Parabacteroides chongii: one gene and its partner. The protein of the gene in region 2 binds, or shares a complex with, the protein of the main gene of each other region. Links are inferred from orthologs where the notes say so. Each region holds a gene or a part of one and is shown on either strand. Other genes may lie near its edges.

Region 1 (11,279 bases), 3.0 Mb from region 2 along the record:
GTTCCCGGCCTTTGCATAAGGAACGAACAAGCTGATATTGGTTACACAACGGATACTGTCTTCACCTGATCCAAACTGTGTTCCATTATCTACTCCTTTCTGTGCATACGCGCCGAATGCTCCCATGGAACATGCAGCTGCAATTAACAATACCTTTATTTTCATATCTGTTTTAATTTAAGTTAGCAATTTAAATTAATCAACTTTTTTCTTCCAGAACCACATTTCATTGAATGTATAATTAACAGTAAAACGGAAATACTGTTCATCAATCATGTTTTTTCCACTAGGATTAATCTTCGTGTATTCAAAAGATATATTTACTAACGAACGGTTATCAATCAACGGCAATCCCATACCAACACTCACACCATATTCATTATATCCATTACCTTTATAGGCCGCATCATCCGTATTATTTATCATCAGATAAGAATTACTGTAATGAGCACCGGCACGGTATCTTATGCGACTAAAAAAGTTACGATTCTGATAGTTCGGAATAATTTCTCCACCGGCAGCTACCCGCACACGATTTTTGAAACTACTCTTTTCATCCGCATAAAAGGCTTTATCCCATGTTTCGTACAGTACGTCCGCCGCTAATGTCAGTTTATCTCTCTTCACATACGATGCACCGAAACCGATTGAATTCGGTATATCAAATGCCATATTTTTCGTTGTATCCGACGCAACCACTTCAGCTGAACCGGAAGAGGTAGACTTATACGTTGTATTAATATACGTCGAATTCAGACGATTTTTAGGAGAAAATACCAATCCCAATGTAATCTCTTCTCTTTTGCTGATCGGGTGAGTATACTGGACACCGAAATCAAGCTTTATATCCCGCACTTCCAGATTCTGATTCCGGATCGTATTGTATTCCGTACTGCTACCGACAATAGAAGTCTGCTCGTGCTTGATGTTGCCAAAAAGATATCCGACATTTGCTCCAACTGAAAGACGCTTCTTCCATATATCTATAGACAAACCAGCATACAAATCGTTTAATCCGCCGGAACCATTAAATGTTTCTACGTAATTGAATCCGCCTTCAGTCGTTCTCGGAGCGCCAAAGCTATATCCGACATAAGAATAAGGTAAAATCCCCACACTCATGGCAATACGTTTATGGATAGGGAACTGCAACGCAATGTATTCCACATTTCCATTAACATTATGTTGCTTATTAACTCCGTCGTCGAACCAGGATAATTGCCCTGAAACGCCAAAGTCAAAAAGGAATGTCAACGAATCCATGCAGCTATAAGATGCAGGGTTCATCGGGTTGATCTGTTTCGGCGATCTCAATCCGAAACCGATGCCACCCATTGCGCGTCCTGCTCCAAATGAGCGATCAGCCAATTCACCGTAACCGAAGCGGGTATATGGCGAGTTAGTGTTATTTTGTGCCGCTAGCGACAACTGTGTCAATATAAGAATGCTTGCTATTAGTAGCTTATTAATCTTCAACATTATACTCTAAGATTCTGTTTAATCCTGTCAACACTAAATTAATGTCTGCAAAGATGGAGTTTTTTAGCCGTCTTTCAAAATAAAACGAATGACCACCTGTTAAAAAAACCAAAAGATTAGGATATTTTATCCGTAGCTTCTCGATATATCCATCCATCTCGTAGACTATTCCATTTACTACTCCTGCTTGAATAGCACTCTCAGTATTTGTTCCCAACAAAGGGATCTCCTCCTGTTCCGTCACCAAAGGTAGTTTTTTGGTATAAGAATTCAAAGCTTTGAAACGTGTAGTCATCCCCGGAGATATATTTCCTCCCAGATAAGTACCCGAAGCTTCGATCAGTTCATAAGTGATTGCTGTGCCAGCGTCGATGACCAGCAGGTCTTTTCCCGGTTCCAGGTAATTAGCCCCGACTGCCGCAGCGAGCCGGTCTTTTCCCAAAGTTTCAGGCGTTTCATATTGAACCGAAATAGGCAACCGGATCGTTTCATCCAAAAAGATGAACCGCTGAAGTTTTCCCCGCAGGTAATCATTCAGCTCTTCATTCCGGCCTATCACAGTCGACAATATTCCATGTTCAAAATCGTATTTCCCAAAGAGAGACTCCAATTCATCAACATCGAATTTCTTGTATACAAAAGAGGCTTCCATATGCTTCTCGCTGTATACCGCAACTTTTGAAGAGGTGTTTCCTTGTTCTATAATTAAATTCACGTGACTGAAATTTTCCGCAAAGAAAAGCAAAATTGGTGAAATAACAGGCATAACTAAGGTACAACCTGCAAAATAATCAGCAAAAAAACTTTCAGATACTCCTATTTCTTTTGCTTTACCAACATAATCACCGGATTGTCTTCTTCATCCAACTTCGAGACAATTTCTTTCAATTTGCCATCTTTCAGTTGGCCTTTCTTGTAAATCTCAACAAGCCGGGATGCATTTAAACTAGTGGCGTTTTCGATTTCGCGATTAATCGACTTAGCAGTCATAGCGACAGTCCTTTTTTCAGCATAGTCGTCATTGCATACGGCTACTTGAAACATTGCTTTTTCTTCCCTGTCGTACACCAGTTCATCCGTATAGAATCCGTTTCCCTTTTCAAAGTTAAATACATTTTTAAGGGTTTGCATAAAATGATAGCGGTCGGTAGAAATACCCATATAAAGAAAAACTTCAGGCTGCATGGTATGTGCAGAAGGGGTTCTTACAATGAAGGGGATTAATGTACCATCCGGTGCATAGTGATACAATGTATCGGCAGATGTATCCACCAGTGTCCAAGCGTCGTGGCTCAGACGTATTGGATAAGAATAGCTTGCTATAAATTTATCTCCATCAACCACAATCGGCGTGTTAATCGTTTTGAAAGGAATAAAAATTTCCCGGGTAACACTTCCATCTTGTTTGGATATAATAATATGGTATGATTTGCTTCTATCCTTTCCCTTACTATGATAATCAGACATATCATAGCAAATTAAATTATTTTTGTCATAATCGAAAACAGATGAAACCTCCCGACCTAGATTCAAACACCGCTTGAATCCTCCGTAAAGATCATACACTAAAATTTTATTTCCCTGTGACTTTACGAATATTTCCCCATTACTTTCATCAAGAATAACGTCATTCATCCTTGTATATTCTTCCGCTCCTTGCCCCTGCCGGTTTATCTTCCTTACTCCTTTACCGGTTTTTCGGTCAAAAAGGAAAATATCCCCATCATTATTTCTATTTGTCGCCAATAAGTATTCTTTTCCTACATCTCGTACCAAACCTTGCGTAAGAAACTGGTCAGTGGTTTCCAGCGCAATATATTCCACATCCATAAAATCCTGAAGAACCAGTTCTTTTTTAGGATAGCTTGTTGTGACATCAACAGTGATGAGATCATCTGCCTGTTGTTTATTTTTTTCACATCCTGCTACTACTAACAGGATAAAAACTAAAATTAAATTTTGATTCTTCATATAAGTAGGAATGTTTTCTTTTAAACGTCCGAAAGTTACATAATATTACGAATATATCGTAAATAAAAGGATAAAAATATTTAACCATATAACATTTCATACTTGAACAACAAGAATACCGCCAACCATTCAATATAAATAAAAAACATCCTTATCAGAGAACAATTCCTTCTCATCCATTGTATATTTGTATCTGAAACTGTTTGCCTTTCGATAGCTATGGTAAAGCCTTTCGATAGCTGTGGAAAGATCTTACGATAGCTATCAAAAAGCCTTACCATAGCTATCGAAAGGCAAATGGTTTGAAAGATCACCGGAATAACATGCTGATGCCCCGACAAAGTCATCAGCAACTAATATTAAAAACATGGCTATAAGATTCACAGAACACAAAACACCGCGTCCGAAAGGCAACGAAGAAAAGCTGATACATGCCCGCACGACAGCCAGCCAGACCCGGCAGATGGATGATATTTGTAAAGTTATCTGTCAACGTTCCTCCATTTCGTCGGCCGATGTAAAAGCCGTTTTGGATTCATTTGTATGGTATATCGAATTCTCCCTGAGATACGGGGATCACGTGGAGCTGGAAGAGTTAGGTTATTTCTCACCGGCGCTTCGCACCCGTAAACAATCGGATGGAAAGTTTATGGTAACAGTAGACGGCGTAAACTTCCGGTGTTCTGAAAAACTGAAACAAAAGTTACGCACTGCAAAACTTGAAAAAGAGTCACAACCACAAACCTATCCACTGCAAAAACGGGAAGAACGGATGCGGGAATATTTCAAAGAACATGAAACCATCACAACACCCACCTATGCAAAACTGAACGCTTGCTCCCACTACCGGGCGAAAGCCGACTTGGAATCGTATCTGGAAAAAAAGATACTGATCCGTATCGGTGGCAGTACACATGTTTCTTACTTGTTAAATGAAAACACATTTCGTCAGAAATAATTTAAACATAAGTTCCCGATCCCTTGTTTATTAATAACAACACTAAATTAGGTTATTATGGGAATTATAGGTTCGATTATTATTGGTATCCTTGCCGGCTTTCTGGCTGGGAAAATATTAAAGGGAAGTGGATTCGGGTTGATTGTAAACCTGATAGTAGGTATCATCGGCGGTGTATTGGGCGGATGGCTATTCGGACTGCTGGGATTGAGCGTGAACGGAGTCATCGGAAGCCTGGTCATGTCGACCGTCGGTGCCATCGTTTTATTATGGATCGTTTCTCTATTTAAAAAATAGCTTTACCTTTGTGCGATAAAAATTTATCGTATGAAAAAGAACTTGCTTCTGCTTTTTCTGCTCCTTTGCCTGATCCCGGCAAAGGCGCAATACAGATTAAGCGACGAAGCGCAGATCAGCATATTGACGGCAGCTCCATCCGATGATGAAGTGTACACCTTGTACGGACATACGGCCATACGGGTGAAAGATTCTTTATATAAGCTCGATACTGTATTCAACTATGGCATTTTCGACTTTTCGAAACCGAACTTCATCTATCGTTTTACGAAAGGGGAAACGGATTATAAACTGGCTGCGTACAATTTCTCACATTATATAATAGAATATCAGATGCGGGGAAGCGAAGTGACCGAGCAGGTACTAAACCTCACCCCGGAAGAGATCAATAAGATATGGAATGCACTGATCGTCAATGCACAGCCGGAGAACGCCGTTTACCGGTACAATTTCTTTTTCGACAATTGTGCCACCCGACCGGTCGCTATCGTTGAAGAACAGGTAAACGGGAAAGTTAAATATAACAATCCGCCCGAACCGCAGACATTCCGCGATCTTATCAATTATTGTACGCGAAATAACTCATGGCTGACATTCGGATGCGACCTGGCATTGGGAAGTCCGACCGACCGGATCGCCACCCCACATGAAATGATGTTCCTGCCGGTTTACTTGAAAGATGAATTCGAAAAAGCAACCATTGTCAATCCGGACGGAAGCGAACGGAAGCTGATAAAACAGACAAACAGACTTTCGGAAGAGCTGATCAACGATACTAACACGACGAAAGAGTGGTTCACCCCTATGTTATGCAGCATGATTATTTTCCTGCTGGTACTGTCGATCACATTTGTCGAATGGCAGAGAAAAACCTATTTCCGCTTGGTGGACTGCATCCTCTTTTTCCTTGCAGGAGTGGCCGGTACGGTATTATTTTTCCTCTGTTTCATATCGACTCATCCCTGCGTCCGGCCGAACTGGTCGATCGTGTGGTTACAACCTTTCGACCTGATAGCTGTTATTTTGTTTGCAGTAAAAAAGTTCAGAAAGGCTGCATATTATTATCATTTTATTAACTTTGCGGCGCTTACGCTGCTGTTGGCGGGTTGGTATTTCATCCCACAACACTTAAATATAGCCTTTATCCCGCTTGTAGCCACGCTTTGGCTACGTTCCGGATACGGTATATACAGATGGCGGGCACATATTTGAACAGATGGAGAATCGAATGAGAAAAATAATAACGTCGCTTATCGCGATCCTGGTAGTCACAAACCTGGAGGCACAACAACGTACCCCCAAACTTGTAGTTTGTATTACCGTCGATCAGTTAAGGGGCGATTATATCGAATATTTCTACAATACATTCGGTGAACGTGGTTTCAAACGGTTGATGAACGAGGGTTTGGTATATAACAATATCAAATTTGAATTCACAGATGTCAACCAAGCAAGTGCTTTTGCGACCTTGTTTACCGGAAGTAATCCTTGTTTCCACGGAGTGACCGGAGATAAGTTTTACGATTTCGACAACGAAAAAGAAGTTTCCGTCCTATACGATAAAGACTATCTGGGAAATTATACGCGTGAAAACTATTCTCCCAAAAAGATGTTCAGCTCCACGATCGGAGATGAACTGAAAATCGCATCCAAAGGAAGAAGTGATGTCTATGCGATCGCTCCCGATGCTGAAAGTGCGATCCTTTCCGCAGGACATGCAGCCAACGGTGCATTCTGGATGGACGACATGAATGGGAAATGGGCAACAACCACCTATTATAAAGGTATCCCCTGGTATGTAGACCGCTATAACAATGGGGTCGAATCATTGTCCGCCCGCCTGGATCAGATGGTATGGACACCGTCCCTCCCACTGGATAAGTATAATGCATTTCCTTATGTGCTGGATGAAATTCCGTTCAAATATACCTTTAACGAAAAGACAACGGATTGTTTTCCGAAGCTGAAAACAACACCTTTCATTAATAAGGAGATCAACCGACTGGCATTGCAGTTCCTGGAATACGGGGCATTCGGTACACGAAGTTGTCCGGACATGCTGGCGATTACTTATTATGCGGGTAATTACAAGGGTATCATGAGCAAGGATTATACCCGTGAAATTCAGGATACCTATTACCAGCTGGATAAGGATATCGAGCAGTTGCTGGATGCCATCGACAAGAAAGTCGGTCTCGCCAACACATTGGTCGTATTTACCGGTTCCGGCTATTATACCAGTGAAGAGGAATATGCGGACGGATTACTGATTAATGGCGGTGAATTTCACCCGAAACGTTGCGTAGCATTGCTCAACATGTACCTGATGGCCATCTACGGTCAACAGAGCAGTTGGGTTAAAGGATTTTATAACAACCAGATATATCTGAACCGCAAGGCCATTGAAGATGCCAAACTCAGTTTGTCGGAGATTCAGAACAGATCCGCCGAGTTCCTGATGGAATTTAGCGGAGTTCAGCATGTAACAACCGATGATGCCCTGAGAACCGGTGCATGGAATGAAGGAACCGTCAAATTCCGTCAGGGAACCCATCACTTGAAACGTGGTGACCTGATCATCGAATTACAACCGGGCTGGATCATCAACAACGACAATCCAAAAGAAAAAGTTAAAATAATTCGTAACAACGCAGTCATTACTCCGCTTGTATTTATTGGTAACGGTATCAAGCCGGAACATATTTACCGCGAAGTAAAAGCCACAGAGGTAGCCCCTACGGTAACCCATGTGCTGAGGATACGGCCACCTAATGCATCCCAAAGTTTGCCTCTTTGGGAGTTGACGACCAAAAAATAAGACCCGGCCGGTCACAGGTATTGTTGTTAACCTCCCTCATAAAATAAACAAAGATTGACAGGTTTTTATTTTGGCACGAAGTTTGATAGAAGTATATCATTCCGGTGATCAATTAAATCCGATCGTCAACAAATAATCACTTTACGAAATAAATAAATTAATATATATCATGGGATTTAATGAAATTATGACGAAGCTGTTCGGCAACAAGTCGCAGCGAGACCTGAAAGAGATTACTCCATACGTGGATAAGATCAAGGCCGTATATCCGTCAATCCAAAAGCTCTCGAATGATGAACTGAGAGCAAAAACAGATGAAATCAAACAACGTATTCAGGATTATGTAGCTGCTGAACGGGCGCAGGTAGAAGAGCTTCGTAAAGGCATCGACGATAAAGAGCTGGAAGAACGTGAAGCCATCTGGGCAGAAGTAGATAAAATTGAAAAGGCGATCACCGACAAAATGGAGGTGGTCCTGGAAGAGTCTCTTCCGGAAGCATTCTCTATTATGAAAGAGACAGCCCGCCGCTTCACTGAAAACGAAGAAGTTGTAGTGACAGCTAATGACTTCGACCGTAATCTGGCAACCAAATATGATTTCGTTCGTATCGAAGACGATAAAGCCATCTTCCTGAATCACTGGAAAGCCGGTGGTAATGAAATTACCTGGGATATGGTACATTACGACGTTCAGTTGTTCGGTGGTGTCGTTCTGCATAAAGGTAAGATCGCCGAAATGGCAACCGGTGAAGGTAAAACTTTGGTCGCTACCCTGCCGGTATTCCTGAACGCCCTGACACGTAACGGTGTACATGTTGTTACCGTGAACGACTACCTGTCAAAACGTGACTCGGAATGGATGGGACCGCTTTATATGTTCCACGGACTTTCCGTAGACTGTATCGACAAACACCAGCCGAACTCGGATGCCCGCCGCGCTGCTTATAACGCCGACATCACATTCGGTACAAACAACGAATTTGGTTTCGACTACCTGCGTGACAATATGGCGATCAGCCCGAGCGACCTGGTACAGCGCAAACACAATTATGCCATCGTCGATGAGGTCGACTCCGTATTGATCGATGATGCCCGTACGCCGTTGATCATCTCCGGTCCGATCCCCCGTGGTGAAGAACAGTTGTTCGAACAGTTCCGTCCGAACGTGGAAGTGGTGGTTAACGCACAGAAAGACCTGTGCTCTAAATTGCTGATCGAAGCCAAGAAAAAGATGGCCAGCAGCGATCCGAAAGAAGTAGAAGAAGGTTCAATCCAATTATATCGTTCATTCAAAGGATATCCGCGTAACAAAGCGCTGATCAAATTCCTGAGTGAGCAGGGAGTAAAAGCTCAGATGTTGAAGACAGAAGAGTACTTCATGTCTGAAAACATGCGTCACATGCACGAAGCAACCGATGAACTGTACTTCGTGATCGACGAAAAGAACAACAGCGTAGAGCTGTCGGATAAAGGTATCGACCTGTTGACCGGCCGTTCTGACGACCCTACATTCTTCGTTCTGCCGGATATCACTTCCGAGCTGTCACAGCTGGAAAACTTCAAGGGCTCAGAAGAAGAAAAGCAGGCAAAGAAAGACGAGATCCTTGCCAACTACTCTGTAAAAAGCGAACGCGTACATACTATCAACCAGTTGCTGAAAGCCTACACATTGTTTGAAAAAGACGATGAATACGTAGTGATGGACAACAAGGTGATGATCGTAGACGAACAGACCGGACGTATCATGGACGGTCGCCGTTACTCAGACGGTCTGCACCAAGCTATCGAAGCCAAGGAAGGTGTAAAGGTGGAAGCTGCCACACAGACATTCGCAACTATCACTCTCCAAAACTATTTCCGTATGTATCACAAGCTGTCGGGTATGACCGGTACAGCCGAAACGGAAGCAGGCGAGTTTTGGGACATCTATAAACTGGATGTAGTGGTGATCCCGACAAACCGTCCGATCGCCCGTAACGATATGAACGACCGTATCTACAAGACCAAGCGTGAAAAATACGCTGCTGTTATCGAAGAAATCAGCGCTTTGGTCGAAGCCGGACGTCCGGTACTGGTCGGTACGACTTCAGTCGAAATCTCCGAATTATTGAGCCGTATGCTTACCCTGCGTAAGATCAAACATAACGTATTGAATGCGAAGTTACACCAAAAAGAAGCTGAGATCGTAGCATTGGCAGGTCAAAGCGGAACAGTGACTATCGCCACCAACATGGCCGGTCGTGGTACCGACATCAAGCTATCGGCTGAAGTTAAAGCTGCAGGCGGTTTGGCTATCATCGGTACGGAACGCCACGAGAGCCGTCGTGTAGACCGCCAGTTACGTGGTCGTGCAGGACGTCAGGGTGACCCGGGTTCTTCTGTATTCTATGTATCACTGGAAGATAACCTGATGCGTCTGTTCGCCTCCGACAAGATTGCCGGACTGATGGACAAACTGGGCTTCAAGGAAGGTGAAGTATTGGAACACAATATGCTGAGCAAATCAGTAGAACGTGCACAGAAGAAAGTGGAAGAAAACAACTTCGGTATCCGTAAACGTTTGCTGGAATATGACGACGTGATGAACTCACAACGTAACGTGATCTACACCCGTCGCCGTCACGCCTTGATGGGAGAACGTATCGGTTTGGATGTATTGAACACAATCTACGATACATCTATCGCTATTGCCGATCAACACTCTGACGGATTCGATTATGAAGGCTTCAAACTGGAACTGTTCAAGACGTTCGCTATGGAAAGTCCGTTCACAGAAGAGGAATTCAAGAACATGAAAGCAGCTCAACTGGGCGACAGACTGTTTGAGGAAGCATTGCAGTTGTTCAAACGCCGTATGGAACGCATGACTCAGGTAGCCAACCCGGTTATCAAACAGGTTTACGAACACCAGGGGGCTATGTACGAAAATATCATGATCCCTATCACGGACGGTAAACGTATGTATAACGTTTCATGTAATCTGAAAGAAGCATACGAAACAGAATGTAAAGCGATCACGAAAGCATTCCAAAAATCCATCGTACTGCATACGATCGACGAAGCATGGAAAGAACACCTGCGCGAAATGGACGAACTGCGTCATTCCGTTCAGAATGCAAGTTACGAAAACAAAGATCCATTGTTGATCTACAAGCTGGAATCATACAATCTGTTCAAATCGATGGTCGACACCATGAACCGTAAGACTGCTGCCGTATTGATGCGCGGACAGATTCCGGTACGCGAAGAACCGACCGAAGAAGAAAAGCAGGCTATGGCAGAACGCCAGGCAGCAGCACAGCAGGCTGCTCAACAAGCTGCCGCTGCAGAACGCCGTCGTATCGAAGTAAGACAGGCTGGTCCGGAAGAACGCCAGGACATGAGCCGTTACCGTACGGAGAAAACCGATATCAGCGGAAACAATGATCCGGAAGAACGTGCTCCGCAGCAACCGCGCCAGGAACCGATTCGCGCCGAAAAACGCGTAGGCCGTAACGATCTTTGTCCTTGCGGAAGCGGCAAGAAATACAAGAACTGTCACGGACAAGGTTTATAAAACCTGACAAGGTAACAGATAGAAAGGGTAGCTTACTGGTTAAGCTGCCCTTTTTTGTATCTTTACCCCATCCAAACAGATAGAAAATGAAAATAGTTATCGCCGTCGATTCTTTTAAAGGATGCCTCTCCTCCTCTTCCATCGCAAAGGCAGTGGAAGAAGGGATATTCAATACGTTGCCCGAATGTGAAGTGATCAAA
Region 2 (12,735 bases):
TCTTGTTCAATAGCTGCTTGTTTAGCCATATAAATCAAATTAAATTGCGTTACTTCCTAGGACTTCTTCTAAAAATTCAAATGAAGACAAAATCTGAGGACCATCGGGTCTGATTGCAATACAATGTTCAAAATGAGCAGAGCACTTTCTGTCCTTTGTACGTACCGTCCAACCGTCCTTTTCAAAAACGATATTCTTACTTCCCATATTGATCATAGGTTCAATGCAAATACACATTCCACTACGCAACAACGGTCCGCAACCATATCTTCCATAATTAGGTACTTCAGGTTCTTCATGCATTTTGCGACCGATACCGTGCCCTACCAGTTCTCTTACTACAGAGTATCCTTTCGATTCACAATATGACTGTACCGCATGACTCACATCCCCTATTCGTTTTCCTTCCACAGCTTGTTGGATACCCAGGTAAAGAGATTCTTTCGTTGTTTTCAACAATTTCTTCACTGCCGGATCGACTTCTCCCACACAAAATGTATAGGCGGAATCACCAACAAAACCATTCAATATTGTTCCACAATCAACAGATATGACATCACCTTCCTTTAAAATAGCTTTTGAGGAAGGAATACCATGTACTACTTGCTCGTTTACAGAAGCACATATTGAATTTGGAAAACCACCATACCCTAAAAAGGCTGGAACTGCTCCATTATCCCTAATGAATTCTTCAGCAATTTTATCGAGTTGAAGAGTTGTTACTCCGGGAGCAATGTGCTTAGCAAGCTCTCCTAGTGTCCGGCCTACTAACTGGTTGGCCGAACGCATCAACTCGATTTCTTCATCTGTTTTTAAATAGATCATTCTATTAATAAGCGGCAACTGAGCCTGTACGACCCTTAATTCTTCCTGACTTTAACAAACCGTCATAATGACGCATCAACAAATGACTTTCGACTTGCTGTAACGTATCCAACACTACACCAACCAAAATCAACAAAGATGTTCCTCCAAAGAACTGAGAGAACTCCATACTCACACCAGCGATTCTTGCAAAAGCAGGCATAATAGCTACTAATGCCAGGAAGAATGCACCTGGAAGAGTAATGCGGTCCATGATTGTATCCAGATAGTCTTTGGTACTTTTTCCAGGTTTAACACCCGGAATAAATCCATTGTTTCTCTTCAAATCATCAGCCATCTGCGTCGGATTGATCGTGATAGCTGTATAGAAATAAGTAAAGAGGATAATCAATACCGCAAAAACGAAGTTATACCAAAAACCGGTATTATCCATAAATGCAGCCCAAAAACCACTTTGATCACCAGTACTAGAGAATCCTACAATAGAAATAGGAATAAACATAATTGCCTGAGCAAAGATGATAGGCATAACGTTCGCAGCATTTACCTTTAACGGGATATACTGACGTGCGCCACCATACTGTTTGTTTCCTATAATTCTCTTTGCGTACTGTACGGGCACTTTACGAGTTCCCTGAACCAGCAAAATAGCACCGGCAATAACAAGTAAAAGAAACAGCATCTCAAACAAGAACATAACCAGACCACCAGTTTTTTCACTTGTTCTTGAAATAAATTCCTGGAACAATGAATGGGGCAGACGGGCTATGATACCAATCAAAATGATAAATGAAATACCATTTCCAACACCTTTATCTGTAATTCTTTCACCTAGCCATAAGATAAACATACTTCCTGCAGCCAAAATAATAGTAGAAGAGACAGTAAACATGATACCCGGAGGTAATGCTGCACCAGCGGCTTTCAACTGAACACTCAGATTCACAAGATAAGTCGGTCCCTGGAATAACAGGATAGCTACTGTCAAATAGCGTGTCCACTGATTGATCTTTCTACGACCACTCTCGCCTTCTCTCTGTAGTTTCTGGAAAGAAGGAACTGCTATGGCTAACAACTGCATAACAATTGAAGCGGAAATATAAGGCATAATACCCAATGCAAAAATTGAAGCATTAGAGAATGCACCACCTGAAAACATATCCAACAGTGCAAGCAATCCGCCTCTTGTCTGCGCCTGTAAAGCGGTTAACGCTTGAGGATCAATACCAGGAAGTACTACATACGTTCCGAAGCGATATATAGCCACCAATAAAAGAGTGGTGAGGATCCGATTTCTCAGATCCTCAATCTTCCAGATATTTTTTATTGTTTCAACTGCTCTCATGACTTAGAGTTTAACAACAGTTCCACCTGCGGCCTGGATAGCTGCTTCTGCACTCTTAGAGAAAGCGTGAGCTTCAACATCTAATTTAACAGTCAGGCTACCATTACCAAGAATTTTAACCAATTGAGATGAAGAAATAAAACCAGCTTCGATCAATTCGTTAACACCAATTTTAGTTAAGTTCTGAGCTTCAGCCATTAACTGTAATGTAGCGATATTGATAGCTTTATATTCAACACGATTAATATTCTTGAAACCAAATTTAGGCAAACGTCTCTGAATTGGCATCTGACCACCTTCAAATCCGATCTTTCTTGAATAACCAGATCTAGACTTTGCTCCTTTATGACCTCTTGTTGAAGTTCCTCCTAATCCTGAACCCGGACCACGGCCGATTCTTTTTCTGGTCTTAGTAGATCCTTCAGCAGGTTTTAAATTTGATAAGTTCATATCTTATAATTTATTTTTTCAACCAATTATTACTTTTCTACTGAAACCAAATGTTTCACTTTCTCAACCATGCCCAAGATAGCCGGAGTAGCTTCATGTTCTACTACACGGTTCAACTTTGTCAGGCCCAGTGCATCCAGTGTTCTTTTTTGGTCTTTCGGGCACTTAATTCTACTCTTAACTTGTTTAATTTTAATAGTCGCCATAATTTTTCCTCCCTAATTAACCTCTAAACACTTTTTCAACAGCAATACCTCTATTCTGAGCAACAGTAAACGGACTTCTCAATTCACTCAAAGCAGCAATAGTAGCTTTTACTAAGTTGTGAGGGTTTGAAGAACCTTTAGACTTTGCCAAAACGTCAGTAATACCAACACTTTCCAATACAGCACGCATAGCACCACCGGCTTTTACACCAGTACCATGAGATGCCGGTCTGATCAGCACCTGTGCACCACCGAATTTAGCAAGTTGTTCGTGAGGAATAGTACCTTTGTGAACAGGAACCTTGATCAAATTCTTTTTAGCAGCTTCTACACCTTTAGCGATAGCTGTCGTTACTTCACCAGCTTTACCTAAGCCCCAACCGATGATACCGTCTTCGTTTCCTACTACTACGATAGCAGCAAAACTAAAAGTACGTCCACCTTTTGTAACTTTAGTTACGCGGTTGATTGCAACCAATCTGTCCTTCAACTCTAAGTCGTTGGTCGATTTAACTCTATTATTAACTCCTGCCATCTTCATTAAAATTTAAGGCCGCCGTTACGTGCAGCATCTGCTAATTCTTTAATTCTCCCATGATACAGGTAACCATTACGGTCGAAAACAACAGTCTGAATACCAGCTTCCTGAGCTGATTTAGCTATTAATTCGCCAACTTTTGCAGCAACTTCCTTTTTAGGAGCTTTTACATCCAGCTTCAAAGAAGAAGCAGCAGCCAAAGTCTTACCTGTAGTATCATCTATAACCTGTGCATAGATCTGCTTATTGCTTCTAAACACAGTAAGGCGCGGACGTTCAGAAGTACCTGATACTTTACCGCGAATGCCTTGTTTTATTTTTAATCTTCTTTCTTCCTTCGTTGTCATGATAATTTCAGTTTACGTAGATTACTTACCTGCTGATTTACCAGACTTTCTGCGAATTTCTTCACCCACGAACTTGATACCCTTACCTTTATACGGTTCCGGCATTCTGAATGAACGAATCTTAGCACAAATCTGACCTAATAATTGTTTATCAGCTGATTCAAGGATAATAAGAGGATTCTTATTTCTCTCAGTCTTCGTTTCAACCTTCACTTCCTTAGGTAACTGCATGTAGATGTTGTGAGTATAACCTAAAGAAAGATCCAACAGCTGTCCTGTGTTAGTCACACGATAACCAACACCGACCAGTTCCAGTTCTTTCTTGTATCCTTCAGATACACCGATCACCATATTGTTGATCAAAGAACGATACAAACCATGTAATGCACGATGGTTCTTGTCGTCAGTCGGTCTTGTTAAATGCATAACTCCATCTTCCAGAGTTACATTAATATCAGGATTAACAGCCTGAGTCATTTCGCCCTTAGGACCTTTTACAGTCACTACGCTATCCTTAATCGTAACCGTTACACCGGCTGGCACATGAATTGGTAATTTTCCTATTCTTGACATTCTTCTTTCCTCCTAATTAATAAACATAACATAATACTTCGCCACCGATTTTAAGATCGCGGGCTTCTTTGTCTGTCATCACACCCTTAGAAGTAGAAAGAACGGCAATACCTAAACCATTCAATACTCTCGGCATTTCTTTGTAACCAGTGTACTTACGCAAACCTGGAGAAGAAACTCTCTCAAGTTTCTTGATTGCATTCACTTTGTTTACCAAGTCGTACTTCAAGGCAATCTTAATTGTACCCTGAGGACCTTCTTCTACAAACTTAAAATTAAGAATGTAGCCCTTTTCGAAAAGGATCTTCGTGATCTCTTTCTTTAAATTTGACGCCGGCACTTCAACAACTCTGTGCTTCGCTTTGATTGCGTTACGCAATCTTGTCAAATAATCTGCAATAGGATCTGTCATATATAAATGAATTAAATTGATCCGGCCACCCGGACAATATTTAAATAAAAAAACTTACCAACTTGCTTTCTTTACACCCGGGATTAAACCATTGGATGCCATTTCACGGAATTGAATACGTGAAATGCCGAACTGGCGTACATACCCTTTCGGACGTCCTGTGATCTTGCAACGGTTGTGCAAACGTACAGGAGAAGCATTTTTAGGTAAAGCCTGCAAAGCTTCATAGTCGCCGGCAGCTTTCAATTCTGCTCTTTTAGCAGCATATTTAGCTACAAGCTTTGCTCTCTTAACCTCGCGGGCTTTCATTGATTCCTTAGCCATAACTTAGTCTTTTTTTGCATTTTTAAAAGGCAACCCAAATTCTCTCAACAGAGCATACCCTTCTTCATCTGTTTTCGCAGAGGTCACAAAGGTAATATTCATTCCTAATATTTTAGTAATATTATCGATATTAATTTCAGGAAAAATAATCTGTTCCTGAATACCCATGGTATAATTACCTCTACCATCTAATTTACTTTCAATACCTTTGAAGTCACGAATACGCGGAAGAGCGATACGAACTAATCTTTCCAAAAATTCGTACATTTGCTCGCGGCGCAGTGTTACCATCACACCGATCGGCATTTTTTTACGTAACTTAAAGTTTGAGATATCCTTTTTAGATACTGTCGCAACAGCTTTCTGACCTGTAATTGTAGACAATTCGCTGATAGCGATATCAATGATCTTCTTGTCAGCAGCAGCCATACCTAATCCCTGATTGATAACAATCTTTTTCAGTACAGGAACCTGCATTACTGATTTATATCCGAACTCTTTCGTCAAAGCAGGAACAATTCTGTCCTGATATTCTTTTTTAAGACTGGCAGTATTGCTCATTACTTAATTTCCTCCCCTGATTTTTTAGAATAACGAACTAAAGCACCTTCTGCATTTTCCTTACGGCCGATACGCGTCGGTTTTCCAAATTTAGGGTCAACCACGTTCAGGTTTGAAAGATGGATAGGAGCTTCTTTCTTTTCAATTCCTCCTTGCGGATTCTTTGCATTAGGCTTGGTATGCTTTGATACCATATTAACGCCTTCAACAATAGCACGGTTCTCGTCTACGAGCACCTGTAAAACACGACCTGTTTTACCTTTGTCTTCGCCGGCATTAACAAAAACTATATCGCCTTTTTTGATATGTAATTTACTCATTACCTTAAATTTTACGAATTAAAGTACTTCAGGTGCAAGTGAAACAATTTTCATATTTGTTGCACGAAGTTCTCTGGCAACCGGACCGAAGATACGGCTTCCACGAATATCACCACCGGCATTCAACAATACGCAAGCGTTATCATCGAAACGGATGTATGAACCATCCTGGCGACGGATTTCTTTTTTAGTGCGAACAATGATAGCTTTAGAAACAGCACCCTTCTTCACGTCACTTGACGGGATTACACTCTTAATTGCAACTACAATTACATCCCCAACAGTGGCATAGCGTTTTCTTGTTCCGCCTAAAACACGGATACATAATGCTTCTTTTGCGCCACTGTTATCTGCTACTACTAGTCTTGATTCTTGTTGTATCATGTTACTTAGCTCTTTCGATTATTTGAACTAATCTCCATCTCTTTGTTTTGCTCAAAGGACGAGTTTCCATAATTTTTACGGTATCACCTATATTACACTCGTTCTTTTCGTCATGAGCATGATATTTCTTCGTTTTATTAACGAACTTACCATAAATGGGGTGTTTTTCCTTCCATTTAATAGCAACAGTGATGCTTTTTTCCATCTTGTTGCTAGTAACCACGCCCGCTCTTTCTTTTCTTAAATTTCTAGTTTCCATCAGGCTCAATTATTTGTTGTTAAGTTCTCTCTGGCGCAATTCTGTTTTCATGCGCGCAATCATCCTGCGTTGTTGTTTAATCTGAGCAGGGTTGTCTGTCGGAGAGATAGTGTGGTTAATAACCTTCTGATCGTAGGCAGCAACCTCAGCATCTACTCTTTCAAGCAATTCTTTTGTGCTTAATTCTCTAATTTCTGCAATCTTCATAACAATTACGCATTTTGATTAGCCATATCATAATCACGTCTCACAACAAACTTCGTTGTCACCGGAAGCTTTTGAGCAGCTAAGCGCAAAGCTTCTTTGGCAATATCAAAGGGAACACCTTCGATTTCGAAAATAAGACGACCTGGAGTAACAGGCGCAACAAATCCTTCTGGATTACCTTTACCTTTACCCATACGTACTTCGGCCGGTTTCTTTGTAATAGGTTTATCCGGGAAAATCCGAACCCAAACCTGACCTTGACGTTGCATATAACGAGTTACCGCGATACGGGCAGCTTCAATCTGGCGACCGGTAATCCATTTATTCTCTAACGCTTTTATACCAAACGAACCGAATGCCAGCTGGTTGCCACGTTGAGCTTCACCCTTCATGCGGCCTTTCTGCTGTCTTCTGAACTTGGTTTTCTTTGGTTGTAACATCTCTTCTTAATTCTAACGTTTAACGATTAGCTTTCTTTCTCTTGAAGTTTTTATCTCCTCTGTTGCCACCGGCATTGTCATTTCTGCGGCCTGAATCTTTAGAGGCAGTGAATGAAGGAGCAAGATCTCTCTTACCATAAACTTCACCACGGCAGATCCACACCTTGATACCCAGCAAGCCAACTTTCGTCAACGCTTCAGCCAAAGCGTAATCGATATCTGCTCTCAGAGTGTGTAACGGAGTTCTTCCTTCTTTGTACATTTCAGAACGGGCCATTTCAGCACCATTCAAACGACCAGATACTTGCACTTTAATACCTTCGGCACCCATTCTCATGGTAGAGGCGATAGCCATCTTGATAGCACGACGGTAAGCAATTTTTCCTTCAAGCTGACGAGCAATATTGTTTGCAACAATGACTGCGTCTAATTCGGGTCTTTTTACCTCAAAGATGTTGATCTGAACTTCTTTGTCGGTAATCTTTTTCAACTCTTCTTTCAATTTATCAACTTCCTGACCACCTTTACCGATGATAATGCCCGGACGTGATGTGCAAACTGTTATTGTGATCAACTTAAGCGTACGTTCAATAACGATACGAGATACACTAGCTTTAGCAAGACGAGCATTCAGATATTTACGAATTTTGCTATCTTCCAGCAAAGTATCTCCGTAATTCTTGCCGCCATACCAATTGGAATCCCAACCACGGATGATTCCTAAACGATTACTAACCGGATTAACTTTTTGTCCCATCTACAATTAATTTTGACTATCGTTTTTACTAAGTGTATCCACAAACAAGGTTACATGGTTCGAACGTTTACGAATTCTGTATCCTCTACCCTGGGGAGCCGGACGCATTCTCTTCAATGTAGTAGCGCAGTCTACGCTGATTGAAGAAACAAACAACTCACCAGTTTCTGCTTTACGTTCATTTTTCTGCTCCCAATTGGCAATTGCTGAACGAAGCAATTTTTCTACTCTTGCTGCAGCTTCCTTGTTAGAAAACTTCAAAACACCAAGTGCACGGAATACTTCCATACCGCGGATCATGTCTACAACGAGACGCATCTTACGCGGAGAAGTAGGTACATTACGCAATTTTGCGAAGTACATGGTCTTTTGGGCTTCTTTTCTTGCTTCAGCTGATATTCTTTTTCTAGCACCCATTTTTATTGATTCTTTTTATTTTCAGATTCCTGAATTCCTGTTACTACCGATAATTATTTCTTCTTGTTACCGGCGTGACCACGGAACGTACGAGTTGGTGAAAATTCTCCCAACTTGTGACCTACCATATTCTCGGTTACAAAAACAGGAATAAATTTATTTCCATTGTGAACTGCAATAGTATGGCCTACGAAATCAGGCGAGATCATTGAAGCTCTTGCCCATGTCTTAACTACGGCTTTCTTTCCTGACTCATTCATAGTCAAGACTTTCTTTTCCAGCTTTACGTTAATATACGGGCCTTTTTTTAGTGAACGACTCATAGTTTACTTAATTAATCAGATTATTTCTTTCTTCTTTCAATAATATACTTTGAAGAATGCTTCTTCGGTGCTCTTGTCTTCAAGCCCTTAGCATACAAGCCTGTACGAGATCTTGGATGACCTCCGGAAGCACGACCTTCACCACCACCCATTGGGTGATCAACCGGGTTCATTACAACACCACGGTTGTGAGGACGACGACCTAACCATCTAGAGCGACCGGCTTTACCTGATTTTTCAAGACCATGGTCTGAGTTACCTACACTACCAATTGTAGCCTTACATGCAGCAAGAATCTTTCTGGTTTCGCCAGAAGGCATCTTAATAATTGCATAAGCACCTTCTTTAGAAGTCAACTGAGCAAATGCACCTGCAGAACGTACCATTTTAGCACCCTGTCCAGGACGAAGCTCAATATTGTGAATAATAGTACCAACGGGAATATTTGCCATAGGCAAAGTATTACCTACCTCAGGAGCGGCATCGCTACCTGAAACCACTGTCTGGCCAACTTCCAAGCCGTTCGGAGCGATGATATAGCTCTTTGCTCCGTCAGCATAATACAATAAAGCGATACGAGAAGTACGGTTTGGATCGTACTCGATAGACTTTACTGTTGCAGGAATGCCATCTTTATTTCTCTTGAAATCGATAATTCTGTACTTTTGTTTGTGACCGCCACCAAGATAACGCATAGTCATCTTACCTGTGTTGTTACGACCACCAGTACTGCTCTTACCTACCACAAGAGACTTCTCTGGTGTACTTGCAGTGATTTTATCAAATGCACCAATAACTTTGTGTCTCTGCCCCGGTGTTGTGGGCTTTAATTTACGTATTCCCATTTCTTTTTTTAGATATTACTAAAGAAATCTATTGTTTCTCCTTCTTTCAACGTTACGATTGCCTTCTTAAAAGCTGATTGTTTACCATTGATAATACCTGATTTTGTATAACGGCTTTTCTGCTTGCCAGAGTAGTTGATGGTGTTAACATCAACTACGGTTACATTATACATATCCTGTACAGCTTTTTTGATCTCCAACTTGTTGGCATCAGGAGAAACACGAAAACCATAGCGATTAGCCATTTTTTCTGTAATCGCTGTTTGCTTCTCTGTTACTATAGGTTTAATGATAATTCCCATTTCTTTACTCCTTATGCATTAAAAAGTTTTTCTATAACAGCAACAGAGCTTTCAGTCAAAACCAAATTAGCTGCATCAAGCACTTTGTATGTGTTTAATTCAGAAGCTGTTATAACATTTGTCTTTTCTAAATTACGAGCCGACAAATATACAAAATTATTTTTCTCCGGTAAAACCATAAGTAACTTTTTATCAGCCACTTTCAGGTTTTTAGCAATTGTTACAAATTCTTTAGTCTTCGGAGCTTCCAGAGCGAAATCTTCTACAACTACAATTGCATTATTTTTAGCTTTATAAGCCAAAGCAGACTTACGAGCCAGACCTTTTACCTTCTTATTCAATTTGAACTCATAATCTCTCGGTTTCGGACCGAAAACGCGAGCACCACCAACCAATACAGGAGAGTTGATATCACCACGACGGGCTCCACCACCACCTTTCTGACGGATCAGTTTGCGTGTACTACCAGAGATCTCACTTCTTTCTTTCGATTTGTGAGTACCCTGACGCTGGTTAGCCAAATACTGTTTTACATCCAGGTAGATGGCATGATCATTGGGTTCAATGCCGAAGATAGCATCGTTCAAAGTTACCTTTCTTCCGGTATCTTCACCTTTAATATTAAATACGCTCAGTTCCATTACTTTTCAATTAATACGATTGAACCTTTTGCTCCTGGAACAGATCCTTTAACCAATAAAAGATTGTGTTCCGGCATTACCTTGATCACTTCCAGGTTCTGAACTGTTACACGTTCATTACCCATCTGTCCGGCCATACGCATGCCCTTGAATACCTTTGCAGGGTAAGAACAAGCACCAATACCACCGGGAGCACGCAAACGGTTATGCTGACCGTGAGTAGTCTGACCTACACCACCGAAACCATGACGTTTTACTACACCCTGGAAACCTTTACCTTTTGATGTACCAACTACATCAACGAAACCTGCATTTTCCAGATAATCCACAGTGATCACGTCACCCAGATTGTATGCAGTTTCAAAATTCTTGAACTCGGCCAAGTATCTCTTGGGAGTTACACCGGCTTTTTTGAAGTGACCCATTTCAGGCTGTGTAGTATGTTTCTCTTTTTTGTCTTCGAAACCTAACTGTACAGCTTCATAGCCATCTTTTTCCAAAGTCTTAATCTGTGTAACAACACAAGGACCCACTTCGATAACAGTGCATGGAAGATTCTTTCCCTCGGCACTGAAAACGGATGTCATTCCGATTTTTTTTCCTAATAATCCTGGCATTTCACTTAATTTTTAAATAACTCACACTTTAATTTCTACTTCAACACCGCTGGGTAATTCCAGCTTCATCAATGCGTCAACTGTTTTTGCAGTTGAGCTATAGATATCTATCAATCTTTTATAAGATGACAGTTCGAACTGCTCACGTGATTTCTTATTAACGAAAGTAGAGCGGTTCACAGTAAAGATACGCTTGTGTGTAGGCAGAGGAATCGGTCCGCTAACAACAGCACCTGTAGCCTTTACCGTCTTCACGATCTTCTCGGCAGACTTGTCTACCAGAGAATAATCGTAAGACTTTAATTTAATTCTGATCTTTTGGCTCATATTGTTATATATGTTTCTAAATTATTTGATCAAATCAGCACGACCCTGTACTTCTGTCAGTACCTGCTTAGCGATAGAAGAAGATACCTGAGCATAGTGAGAGAACTGCATTGAAGATGTTGCACGACCTGAAGTGATAGTACGCAAAGCAGTTACATAACCGAATGTTTCTGCCAAAGGCACTTTCGCTTTAACAACACGTGCACCGGTACGGCTTGTTTCCATGCCTTCTACTTGACCGCGACGTTTGTTCAAGTCACCGATAACATCACCCATGCTCTCTTCCGGAGTAACAACCTCCATCTGCATGATCGGTTCCATCAAAGCAGGACCTGCCTTTTCAGAAGCGTTCTTGAATGCCTGAATAGCACAGATTTCGAATGACAACTGGTCAGAGTCAACCGGGTGGAATGAACCATCGATCAAAGTCACTTTCAGCTTATCCAACGGATAACCGGCAAGGATACCGTTCTTCATAGCCTTTTCGAAACCTTTCTGAACAGAAGGGATAAATTCTTTAGGAACGTTACCACCCTTTACTTCGTCAATGAACTGCAGAGTACCTTCGAAATTTTCGTCAGCCGGTTCAACGCGAACGATGATATCAGCAAACTTACCACGACCACCAGACTGTTTCTTATAAACTTCACGAAGTTCAACAGGCTTAGTGATAGCTTCTTTATAAGTAACCTGAGGTTTACCCTGATTACATTCAACCTTAAACTCACGACGCAAACGGTCAACGATGATATCGAGGTGAAGCTCACCCATACCGCTAATAACAGTCTGACCTGTTTCTTCGTTAGTCTGTACACGGAATGTAGGATCTTCTTCAGCCAGCTTAGCCAATCCCATACCCAGTTTATCCAGGTCTTTCTGAGTTTTAGGCTCTACTGCGATACCGATAACCGGATCCGGGAAGTCCATAGATTCCAATGTGATCGGATGATTTTCGTCACACAAAGTATCACCAGTACGGATATCTTTGAAACCTACACCTGCACCAATATCACCACAACCGATAGTTTCCATCGGGTTCTGTTTGTTTGAGTGCATCTGGAACAGACGAGAAATACGTTCTTTCTTACCTGAACGAGTATTGTAAACGTAAGAACCTGCATTCAATGAACCTGCATACACACGGAAGAAGCACAAACGTCCTACATAAGGGTCTGTTGCAATCTTAAATGCCAAAGCAGTCAACGGTTCTTCAAACAACGGCTTACGGATAATTACTTTTTCGGGATCATTAGGATCAGTACCTTCGATAGCAGGAGTATCTTCAGGAGAAGGCAGGAATGCACACACAGCGTCA

The links.
Region 1: the proteins of secY (region 2) and secA are in contact, whole or in part, in a crystal structure (PDB 3DIN), measured with the Thermotoga maritima proteins. The link is inferred for Parabacteroides chongii from one-to-one orthologs. Residues at the interface, in WP_004081795.1 of Thermotoga maritima: Glu108, Gly109, Glu110, Glu111, Ala236, Glu237, Arg238, Arg239, Ile240, Thr241, Ile242, Gln243, Tyr244, Ala245, Arg246, Arg247, Val248, Thr249, Gly250, Arg251, Arg252, Val253, Tyr254, Gly256, Ala257, Ser258, Thr259, Tyr260, Leu261, Pro262; in WP_004082002.1 of Thermotoga maritima: Glu261, Ala262, Arg263, Lys300, Ala301, Arg302, Thr303, Ile304, Ile305, Leu323, Tyr324, Asp325, Pro326, Val329, Ser330, Tyr333, Ile336, Lys340, Phe345, Val349, Glu363, Phe364, Tyr374, Ser375, Gly376, Gly377, Glu393, Ile395, Thr482, Ser483.

The regions. Positions count from the first base shown.
Region 1 is NZ_CP120849.1:3,367,083-3,378,361, reverse strand. What follows is about bases 7,299-11,279. They hold secA (preprotein translocase subunit SecA), read left to right. Parts: upstream 7,299-7,692; coding sequence 7,693-11,079; downstream 11,080-11,279. Other genes in these bases: P3L47_RS12440 (glycerate kinase family protein), read left to right, coding at 11,166-11,279; P3L47_RS12450 (alkaline phosphatase family protein), read left to right, coding at 7,299-7,523. Also shown: P3L47_RS12485 (tetratricopeptide repeat protein), read right to left, coding at 1-165; BamG family beta-barrel-assembly machinery protein, read right to left, coding at 196-1,479; P3L47_RS12475 (type III pantothenate kinase), read right to left, coding at 1,466-2,194; P3L47_RS12470 (6-bladed beta-propeller), read right to left, coding at 2,296-3,450; P3L47_RS12465 (HU family DNA-binding protein), read left to right, coding at 3,818-4,408; P3L47_RS12460 (GlsB/YeaQ/YmgE family stress response membrane protein), read left to right, coding at 4,466-4,705; P3L47_RS12455 (lipoprotein N-acyltransferase Lnb domain-containing protein), read left to right, coding at 4,736-5,917; more of P3L47_RS12450, read left to right, coding at 5,934-7,298. UniProt on the Escherichia coli protein: Required for protein export, interacts with the SecYEG preprotein conducting channel.
Region 2 is NZ_CP120849.1:388,805-401,539, forward strand. What follows is about bases 1-2,912. They hold secY (preprotein translocase subunit SecY), read right to left. Parts: upstream 2,171-2,912; coding sequence 830-2,170; downstream 1-829. Other genes in these bases: infA (translation initiation factor IF-1), read right to left, coding at 1-29; map (type I methionyl aminopeptidase), read right to left, coding at 40-825; rplO (50S ribosomal protein L15), read right to left, coding at 2,174-2,620; rpmD (50S ribosomal protein L30), read right to left, coding at 2,650-2,826; rpsE (30S ribosomal protein S5), read right to left, coding at 2,843-2,912. Outside these bases: more of rpsE, read right to left, coding at 2,913-3,361; rplR (50S ribosomal protein L18), read right to left, coding at 3,367-3,711; rplF (50S ribosomal protein L6), read right to left, coding at 3,733-4,284; rpsH (30S ribosomal protein S8), read right to left, coding at 4,301-4,696; rpsN (30S ribosomal protein S14), read right to left, coding at 4,751-5,020; rplE (50S ribosomal protein L5), read right to left, coding at 5,024-5,581; rplX (50S ribosomal protein L24), read right to left, coding at 5,581-5,901; rplN (50S ribosomal protein L14), read right to left, coding at 5,920-6,285; rpsQ (30S ribosomal protein S17), read right to left, coding at 6,287-6,544; rpmC (50S ribosomal protein L29), read right to left, coding at 6,554-6,751; rplP (50S ribosomal protein L16), read right to left, coding at 6,757-7,191; rpsC (30S ribosomal protein S3), read right to left, coding at 7,211-7,948; rplV (50S ribosomal protein L22), read right to left, coding at 7,955-8,365; rpsS (30S ribosomal protein S19), read right to left, coding at 8,419-8,688; rplB (50S ribosomal protein L2), read right to left, coding at 8,709-9,533; and more genes. UniProt on the Escherichia coli protein: The central subunit of the protein translocation channel SecYEG. Consists of two halves formed by TMs 1-5 and 6-10.